Linked DNA regions of Pararhizobium sp. A13. The protein of the gene in region 1 interacts with the protein of each later gene in a pairwise test. Links are inferred from orthologs where the notes say so. Each region holds a gene or a part of one and is shown in the gene's direction. Other genes may lie near its edges.

Region 1 (3,365 bases):
CTCACTCGCGGGCATGGGGGCAGGGGCGGGCAACACGCCTATCGAGGCCTTCATCGGCGTGGCCAACCTGTACGGCTGGGAGCATACCTGCGATCTGTTCAAGCTGCAGGACGCCGCCGACGACCTCGTGCGGCCGATCCAGGATCGACCGGTTCGAGTGGACCGCCAGACCCTGACGCTCGGATACGCAGGCGTCTATTCGAGCTTCCTTCGCCACGCCGAACGGGTGGCGTCTGAGTTCAACATCGATCCGCGCCAGATCCTTGTGGAGATCGGTCGGCGACGCCTGATCGGCGGGCAGGAAGACATGATCGTAGACGTGGCGCTCGATCTTGTCCGCAGGGGCGGAAGCCCAACGTAACGACACCACGCCGCCCGAAACTCCGGACGCGACTTGCTGCAGGGCTCCGTTCTAGCGCGGACGTGAGCCCGCATGTCGATGAGCGCGTTCGGACGGGCTGCGGCACTGCCACGGGAGATGGAAAGATGCACGGCATTTCAAACAATTCGAAGATCCAGGTTGATGACGATCCGATCGAGACGGCCGACTGGCTGTCGGCTCTCGATTCCCTGCTGCGCCAGGGAGGGGACGCAAGAGCGCGCTTCATCCTGAACGAGCTCGAGAGCAAGGCTAAGGAACTCGGCGTAGTTCCCGACACGCTGCCGTACTCGCCCTATCGCAACACGATTTCGCTCGAAGCGCAGCCTCCTTATCCGGGCGACATCGACATGGAGACCCGCATCACCGCGATCATGCGGTGGAACGCGCTGGCGATGGTGGTTCGTGCGAACAAGGCCTATGGCGAACTCGGCGGCCACGTCGCGAGCTATGCCTCTGCGGCCGAAATCTTTGAGCTTGGCTTCAACCACTTCTTCCACGCCTCAAACCCCGACCACGGGGGAGACGTCGTTTTCTTCCAGCCGCATTCCGCACCGGGTGTCTATGCCCGCGCATTTCTCGAGGGGCGGCTGTCGGAGGATCATCTGAAGCACTACCGTCAGGAAATCGGCGGACCGGGGCTCTGCTCATATCCTCATCCGTGGCTGATGCCGGACTTCTGGCAGGTACCGACAGGTTCCATGGGCATCGGACCGATCAGCGCTGTGTATCAGGCGCGCTTCATGCGCTACCTGCGGGACCGTTCCATTCTCGACACCGATGGCCGTCACGTCTGGGGCGTCTTCGGCGACGGCGAGATGGACGAGCCAGAGTCGATCGCCGGGCTGTCCATGGCCGCGCGCGAGAACCTCGACAACCTGACCTTCATCATCAACTGCAACCTGCAGCGCCTCGACGGCCCGGTACGCGGCAACGGTCAGATCATCCAAGAGCTCGAGATGCTTTTCAAGGGCGCCGGCTGGAACGTCATCAAGGTCCTGTGGGGTTCTGAATGGGACCACATCTTCGCACGCGACGAGAATCACGCTCTCCTCAGGCGCTTTGCCGCGACCGTGGACGGCAAGTATCAAACGCTCGGGGCCAAGGACGGCGCCTACAACTTGAAGAACTTCTTCGAGGAGGACCCGGAAGTCCGCGCGCTGGTCTCCCATATGTCCGACCATGACATCGACGCGCTTAAGCGCGGCGGCCACGACTTCCGGAAGCTGTTCGCCGCGTTCAGGGCCGCCAAGGCAACCAAGGGCAGGCCGACAGTCATCCTCACGAAGACAAAGAAGGGCTACGGCATGGGAGGCGCGGGCGAGTCGCGCATGACCTCCCACCAGGCCAAGAAGCTGGACGTCGACGCGCTGCTCGCGTTCCGCGATCGGTTCGCGCTGCCGCTGTCGAACGAGCAGGTCGAGAAGCTGGAGTTCTACCGTCCAGCGGATGACAGCGCGGAACTCAAGTACCTGCAGGAGCGCCGGAAGGAGCTGGGCGGCTATCTGCCCGCCCGTCAGCGCAAGGCCGCGCCCGTCGCGGTCCCAGCGATGGCTTCCTATGCGGACTTCGCGCTGAAGTCCGACGGCAAGGAGATCTCGACGACGATGGCCGTCGTGCGCATGTTCGGCAACCTGCTGAAGGACAAGGAACTTGGCCCTCGCATCGTTCCGATAGTCGCGGATGAGGCGCGCACTTTCGGCATGGCTAACCTGTTCCGGCAGGTCGGCATCTACTCGCCCGTCGGCCAGCTTTACGAGCCGGAAGACGCCGGTTCCATGCTCTATTACAAGGAAAGCAAGGACGGCCAGCTCCTCGAGGAGGGCATCACCGAGGCGGGCGCGATTTCGTCGTGGACCGCCGCGGCCACATCCTACAGCGTGCACGGCACCGCCATGCTGCCCTTCTACATCTACTATTCGATGTTCGGCTTCCAGCGCGTCGGCGATCTGATCTGGGCGGCGGCGGACCAGCGGGCCCGCGGCTTCCTGATCGGAGCGACGGCGGGCAGGACTACCCTGGGCGGGGAGGGCCTCCAGCATCAGGACGGCACGAGTCATGTTCAGGCCGCCACCATCCCCAATTGCCGCGCATACGACCCGGCCTTCGCCTACGAGATGGCGGTCATCATTGATCATGGGATGCGCTCGATGCTCGAAGAGCAGAAGGACGAGTTCTACTACATCACCGCGATGAACGAGAACTATGCGCAGCCGTCGATGCCGAAAGGCGTGGAAGCGGACATCATCAAGGGTCTCTACCGCTTCTCAAGCCATGTTCCCGCGAAAAAGGGCGGCTCGGTCCGGCTGGTGGGGTCCGGTGCGATCCTGCCGGAAGTCGTGCATGCCGCGCAGATGCTGCGGGACGACTGGAACGTGGAAGCAGAAGTCTGGTCGGCCACGAGCTTCTCGGAACTCGCGCGCGATGCGAGGGAAGTCGAGCGCGCCAACCGCCTGCACCCGACAAGGAGCGAGAAGTCGTCCCATGTGGGCAACTGCCTGTCGGGGGCTGCGCCGATCATCGCCGCTTCCGACTACGTCCGGGCCTATCCGCAGCTCATCGCCTCATATGTCACCGCTCCGTTCACCGCGTTGGGCACGGACGGCTTTGGCCGCAGCGACACGAGGCAGGCGCTCCGGTCGTTCTTCGAAGTCGACCGCAACCACATCGTCGTCGCCGCGCTTGCTGCCCTCGTCCCGTCCGGACAGGTCACCGCGAAGCAGGTTGAAGAAGCAATCGAACGCTACGGGATCGCTTCCGACGCAGAAGCCCCCTGGACGGTTTGAGGACTGCAGGAACAACGTCATGAGCAACATACAAGAAGTAACGCTGCCGGATATCGGCGACTACAAGGACGTGCCCGTCGTCGAAATTTCGATCAAGCCCGGCGACGTGATCAAAGTCGACGACCCGCTCATCACTGTCGAATCCGACAAGGCGACGATGGAGGTGCCTTCTCCGGCGGCCGGAAAAGTCGTCGACCTCA
Region 2 (2,935 bases), 2.1 Mb from region 1 along the record:
CATCGCCTCATGGGTGACGAACAGATCATGCAGGCGGCTAGGACCGGAGAGGCCGACCTCGAAGCTGGTTTCAAGCAGCGGCAGTTCCTCTTGCCGCAGCAGGCGCTTGGCGTGATCGAGCGTCACGGCCTGCAAGAATGCCTTCGGCGACAGTCCGGCCCAACGCGTGAACGTCTTCTGCAGTTGCGTCGGCGGCTGGCCGATTTCACCGGCGATGGTCTCCAGCGACGGCTGATCGCGATAGTTTTCAGTCAGCATCTCGACCACGCGGCTGACAATCTCATAGTCGCTGCCATGCGGCGTGATGTCGGCGGGCACCGATGTCGTGATGTTCATGGTCGTATCTCCTTGAGGCAGAGATAATCATCGGAACCGGGCCTTCGCCACCCGATTCTTGCCCTAGAGCCGGATGATTTTAGATCGAATCGGCCTAAAATCATCCGGCTCTAGAATTGACGAAGTAGAACATGATGTCGTCCGAAAACCGCTTACACTTTTCGGCATCATGCTCTAGCGGCGCTTGACCGTTGCCAGCGCGCAGGCAAAGGCCGTGGCGAAGGTTTCCCGGTCGTCGCGGTTGAGGAAGGAGCCGACATCGGTTGCCCGGCGCCGGTCGCTGATCTGCATGGCGACGATGCCGATCTCCTCGTGGCGGGAAATGTTGAACCGCGCCCAGAAGGTATTGAAACGATGCTCGGTCATGCGGCCCGCCGGCGTGAACTTGCGCACGGACACGTCGGTGCGCGAGACGCTGACCTCCTCGCGGGCGCGAGCGGAGCGGTAATTCAGCCAGAAAGCGCCGAAGAGCAGCAGGAAATCCAGCCCGAAGAAGAAGACTATCGGCCAGGCGCCGATGACGACGAAGACGAAGATGTGGACGAGGCTCAGCAGGCCGGCGATCAAAAGCAAAACCTTGAAGCCTTTGAGGCCGAGCGAACGATGGGGCGTCAGCTCGGCGGCGAAAACCGGCTGCTCGTCTGTCGCTATCTCGGCGTTGCCATCGTTCATGACCAACGACTATAGATGCATCATGAAAAACGTGAAATCAAAATCAGCGATTGCGGCGGTGAAAGCGAGACCCGCGACAGTCAGCCGCGCCAGAACCAGACCAAAGACCGCCTACAGCAAGGCGGAAATCGACGAGATTTTCCGCCGCTTCTCGATCCAGCGTCCCGAGCCGAAGGGAGAGCTGGAACACGTCAATCCGTTCACGCTCGTCGTCGCAGTCGCCCTGTCGGCACAGGCGACGGATGCAGGCGTCAACAAGGCGACGCGGGCGCTTTTCGCCGCAGCCGATACACCGGAAAAGATGGTGGCGCTCGGCGAGGAAAAGGTTCGCGAATATATCAAGACTATCGGGCTTTATCGCAACAAGGCGAAGAACGTCATCGCGCTCAGCGAGAAGCTGATTGCCGATTTCGACGGCGAGGTGCCGCGCACGCGCGAAGAGCTGATCACGCTGCCCGGCGTCGGCCGCAAGACCGCCAACGTGGTTCTTTCGATGGCCTTTGGACATTCGACGATGGCGGTCGACACGCACATCTTCCGCATCGCCAACCGGCTCGGCCTAGCTCCGGGAAAGACCCCCGACGAAGTCGAGGACCAACTGATGCGGATCGTGCCGGATCACTACCTCTACCATGCCCATCACTGGCTGATCCTGCACGGCCGCTATTGCTGCAAGGCGCGCAAGCCGGAATGCGAGCGCTGCGTCATTGCCGATATCTGCAAGGCGGCGGAAAAGACCAACGAAATCCCGGCGCCGTTGGTCGAACTGCCGGCGCAGGTCATTTGACGGAAATGCCGTCGATCAGCGCTGCGATCGCCCTTTCAAAATCCTGCCGCTCGCCGCCCGCTTCGATGGCAAGCGCCGCCCGGTCGAATGCTGCGGAAAGAAGTTCGACGAAGGCATCCAGCAAGTCGGTTGTCCTGCCGCTGGCGGCGAAGAGGTCGTTTAAGCCAGCCTTGAGGCTGGCTTGCGAATATTCCGCATCCAGCTGCTGCATGGCGCCTGGTCCAAGAACGGCAGGACCGTCCAGCAGGAGAAGCCGCGTGCGGCCGGGCACAAGCATGGCATCGAAATAGGCACGCGTCCCGGCGAGAATGGCATCCCGCGCCGTCGCAGTGGCTGCCGCGTTGTTTTCGATCATCTCTGCCACCTTCCTCGCCTCATCAGCGACGACAGCGGCAAAAAGCGCCCTCTTGTCTTCGAAGTGATGATAGAGCGCCCCACGCGTGACGCCGGCCGCGTTGACGATGTCCGGCGTGGCCGTATCGGGGTAGCCTTTCTCCACAAAAAGACCGCGCGCCGCGCCGATCAATGTTGCACGCATCGCTTCCGTCCGCTCATTGTTGCTGCGCCTCAAATCTCCCCCTTTACATACAAACTGTATGCATGTAGCTAAAGATACAGACAGATTGTATGTTAACTCGGATGGAGAAGAAAGCCATGAAAATCACGAGCTACTATCCCGTCATCATGACCGGCGACGTTGCGCGGACGGTTGAATTCTACAAGCGCCATCTTCGCTTCGAGGCTCTGTTTGCCAGTAACTGGTATGTGCACCTGCAATCGACCATTGACGAACGTGTCGCCCTTGCCGTGCTGGACGGCAGCCATGGAACGATCCCAGAAACCGGACGCGGCAGCGCTCAAGGACTGCTCCTGAATTTCGAGGTCGAGGATCCGGATGCGCTCTATGCGGAATTCCAGGCGGCGGGTCTGCCGATCCTCAAGGCGATCTGCGACGAGGACTTCGGCCAGCGCCATTTCATCACCATCGACCCGAACGGCGTCCTGATCGACGTGATCAAACCGATCCCGCCCAGCGCCGAGTTCGCCGCCCAATATGACGCTGCCGCCCTGCCCGCTTGAAGAGACGTCCGGGGCGCTGGCGCCAACCCAACCGGCCGAATCAGGGACTGAAAGGCCTGT
Region 3 (3,153 bases), 2.0 Mb from region 1 along the record:
CGCCCAGACGCGCGCCAACTACAATGCGAGCATCGCGGAACTCCAGAATGCCGAGCTCGAACTCACTCGCGCCCAGCAGCTTCGTCCGCGGGGCACGATCTCGCAATCGGCTTTCGACCAGGCAACGGCTGCGAAGGCGATGGCGGCGGCGCGCGCGGAAGCCGCCAGGCAGGCGCTGAACCTGATCGAGGAAGGGACCCGCGCCGAAGACATCGCCGCCGCCGCAGCGCAGTTGCAGGCAGCGGAAGCGACGCTGGCCTCGGCCCGCACATCACTGGAAGATACTGAACTGCGTGCGCCGAATGACGGCATCATCCTCTCGCGGGTACGCGAAACCGGTGCCATCGTTGCGCCGGCGGACACCGTCTTCGTCCTGTCGCTGACGGAGCCGGTCTGGGTGCGCACGTATGTTGCCGAACCTGATCTCGGCCGCATCCATCCCGGCATGAAGGTGAAGGTGACGTCCGACACCCGCCCGAACGACGCTTATGACGGCACGATCGGCTTCATGTCGCCGGTTGCCGAATTCACCCCGAAATCGGTGGAAACGGCGGAGCTTCGGACCGACCTCGTCTACCGGCTGCGCATCGTCATCGACAAGCCGGGCCTGGATTTGCGCCAGGGCATGCCGGTCACCATCCACCTTCCCTTGGCTGAGGCAGCGGGACAATGACCGCCCACCCCGACAAGACCGAACTGGTCCGGCTGTCGGACGTGACGAAGCGCTTCGGTGACGCTCCGCCGGCGCTCGATGCCGTGTCCGGCTTGATCCTCGGCGGCGAGATCACCGGGCTCGTCGGTCCCGACGGCGCCGGCAAGACGACGCTCATCCGGCTGATGACCGGCCTGATGCTGCCGGACAGCGGCAGCGTCGACGTGCTTGGCTTCGACACCGCCAGGAACCCGGCCGCAATCCAGGCCGCCATCGGCTACATGCCGCAGCGCTTCGGGCTCTACGAAGACCTGTCGGTGCAGGAAAACCTTGATCTCTATGCCGACCTGCGCGGCCTGCCGAAGGATGAGCGGGCGGCGACCTTCGACGAACTCCTGACCTTCACCGATCTCAAACGCTTCACCAGCCGGCTGGCGGGTAAGCTCTCCGGCGGCATGAAGCAGAAGCTGGGGCTTGCCTGCGCGCTGCTGAAGAAACCGCGTCTGCTGCTGCTCGACGAGCCGGGTGTCGGCGTCGATCCGATCTCGCGCCGCGATCTCTGGAAGATGGTCGAAGACCTGACGAAGGAAGGCATCGGCGTCGTCTGGTCGACCGCCTATCTCGACGAGGCGGAAGTCTGCGACGGCGTGCTGCTGCTCAATCAGGGAAAACTCATGTTTTCCGGCAAGCCGGCGGATATGACCGCACGTGTCGAGGACCGGGTGTTCCGGGTCTCCGGCGTCTCCGGGCGCAAGCGGCAGGTGCTGGCAAAGCTTTTGGAGGAAGAGGGTATCATCGACGGCGTCATCCAGGGCGAGGCCTTGCGGATTGTCGCCGGGGAAGGTGCAGTGCCGGCGTTCCGATCCGCCGGAGACGGCGCAAAGGCTGCCCCTGCCCCGCCGCGCTTCGAGGATGCCTTCGTCGACATGCTCGGCGGCGGGCCGGGCGGGCGCTCCAAACTCGCTGAAGCGCAGCAGACGCTGGCCGCAACAGATGATCGCCCCGTCATCGAGGCCAGGGGGCTGACCAAACGCTTCGGCGATTTCACCGCCGCGGACGGCATCACCTTCGATATCCAGCGCGGCGAGATTTTTGGACTGCTCGGGCCGAATGGCGCCGGCAAATCCACGACCTTCAAGATGCTCTGCGGCCTGCTGAAGCCGACCGCCGGCGAAGGCCGTGTCGCCGGCTTCGACCTGCGCCGCGATGCCGCCTCCGCACGCAACCAGCTCGGCTACATGGCGCAGAAATTCTCGCTCTATGGCGATCTCAGCATTGCCCAGAACCTCGATTTCTTCGCCGGCGTCTATGGCCTTTCCGGCCGGAGCAAGCGCGACCGCGTCCACCTGATGAACGAGATCTTCGATTTCGGCCGCCATGCCGGACAATCGTCCAAGGACCTGCCGCTCGGCCTGAAGCAGCGGCTGGCGCTCGCCTGCGCCGTCATGCACGAGCCGCGGGCGCTGTTCCTCGACGAGCCCACCTCCGGCGTCGATCCGATCACCCGGCGCGAATTCTGGACGCATATCAACGCACTGGTCGAGAAGGGCGTCACGGTGCTCGTCACCACCCATTTCATGGAGGAGGCCGAATATTGCGACCGGATCTCGCTGATCTATCGCGGCCGCTCGATCGCGCTCGGCTCTCCAGATGAGCTGAAGGCGAGTATCGTCACCGACGACCAGCCCGATCCGACCATGGAGGACGCCTTCATCGCGCTCATCCGCCAATCCGAAGCCGAAACGAGGCAAGCGGCATGAGCTCGACACCGGACAGGATCAGGCGCTTCGCGGCGCTCGTGCGCAAGGAGAGCTATCAGGCCGTGCGGGACCCCAGCACGACGCTGATCGCCTTCGTGCTGCCTTTGATCCTGCTCTTCCTGTTCGGTTATGGCGTCTCGCTCGACACGACCCGCACGCGCGTCGGCCTCGTCATGGAGGAAACCACGCCGCTCACCCAGAGCCTTGCCGCTAGCTTCGAGGCGTCGCGTTATTTCACCGTTGCCACCGGCCGCGACCGGCGCGTTTTCGAGGAGGATCTGGTCAATGGCCGCATTCGGGGCATTCTCGTCATCCCCGCCAGTTTCACCACCGACTATGCCGCCGGCAACCACCCGCAGGTGCAGGTGATCGTCGACGGCTCCGAGCCGAACACGGCGAATTTCGTCCAGAACTATGCGCAGGGCACCATCGCCAATTGGGAGCGCCAGCGGCAGGCACTGATGGCCGAGGGTGCGCCCGCCGTCTCCATCGAACAGCGGTTCTGGTTCAATCCGGAGCTCACCAGCCGCTATTTCCTCGTCCCCGGCTCGATCGCCATCGTCATGACGCTGGTCGGCACGCTCCTCACCTCGCTGGTGGTCGCCCGCGAATGGGAGCGCGGCACGATGGAGGCGATGATGGCGACGCCGGTGACGGCGGTCGAGCTCTTGATCGGCAAGATCTTTCCCTATTTCCTGCTTGGCCTTGCGGCGATGACGCTCTGCGTGCTGCTCGCCGTCT

The links.
Region 2: the proteins of mdeB (region 1) and nth interact in binary tests that used the Escherichia coli proteins (3 or more experiments, as listed by UniProt). The link is inferred for Pararhizobium sp. A13 from one-to-one orthologs.
Region 3: the proteins of mdeB (region 1) and WI754_RS05950 interact in binary tests that used the Escherichia coli proteins (3 or more experiments, as listed by UniProt). The link is inferred for Pararhizobium sp. A13 from one-to-one orthologs.

The regions. Positions count from the first base shown.
Region 1 is NZ_CP149510.1:3,210,396-3,213,760, reverse strand. The notes cover bases 155-3,365. They hold mdeB (alpha-ketoglutarate dehydrogenase), read left to right. Parts: upstream 155-486; coding sequence 487-3,165; downstream 3,166-3,365. Other genes in these bases: aceF (dihydrolipoyllysine-residue acetyltransferase), read left to right, coding at 3,062-3,365; dmpG (4-hydroxy-2-oxovalerate aldolase), read left to right, coding at 155-361. Outside these bases: more of dmpG, read left to right, coding at 1-154. UniProt on the Escherichia coli protein: Component of the pyruvate dehydrogenase (PDH) complex, that catalyzes the overall conversion of pyruvate to acetyl-CoA and CO(2).
Region 2 is NZ_CP149510.1:1,137,237-1,140,171, reverse strand. The notes cover bases 132-2,912. They hold nth (endonuclease III), read left to right. Parts: upstream 132-1,030; coding sequence 1,031-1,795; downstream 1,796-2,912. Other genes in these bases: WI754_RS05365 (VOC family protein), read left to right, coding at 2,450-2,875; WI754_RS05370 (helix-turn-helix domain-containing protein), read right to left, coding at 1,788-2,333; WI754_RS05380 (DUF2244 domain-containing protein), read right to left, coding at 511-1,008; WI754_RS05385 (bifunctional helix-turn-helix domain-containing protein/methylated-DNA--[protein]-cysteine S-methyltransferase), read right to left, coding at 132-336. Outside these bases: more of WI754_RS05385, read right to left, coding at 1-131. UniProt on the Escherichia coli protein: DNA repair enzyme that has both DNA N-glycosylase activity and AP-lyase activity. The DNA N-glycosylase activity releases various damaged pyrimidines from DNA by cleaving the N-glycosidic bond, leaving an AP (apurinic/apyrimidinic) site.
Region 3 is NZ_CP149510.1:1,249,882-1,253,034, reverse strand. The notes cover bases 42-3,040. They hold WI754_RS05950 (ATP-binding cassette domain-containing protein), read left to right. Parts: upstream 42-669; coding sequence 670-2,412; downstream 2,413-3,040. Other genes in these bases: WI754_RS05945 (ABC transporter permease), read left to right, coding at 2,409-3,040; hlyD (secretion protein HlyD), read left to right, coding at 42-673. Outside these bases: more of hlyD, read left to right, coding at 1-41; more of WI754_RS05945, read left to right, coding at 3,041-3,153. UniProt on the Escherichia coli protein: Part of the ABC transporter complex YbhFSR that could be involved in efflux of cefoperazone. Probably responsible for energy coupling to the transport system.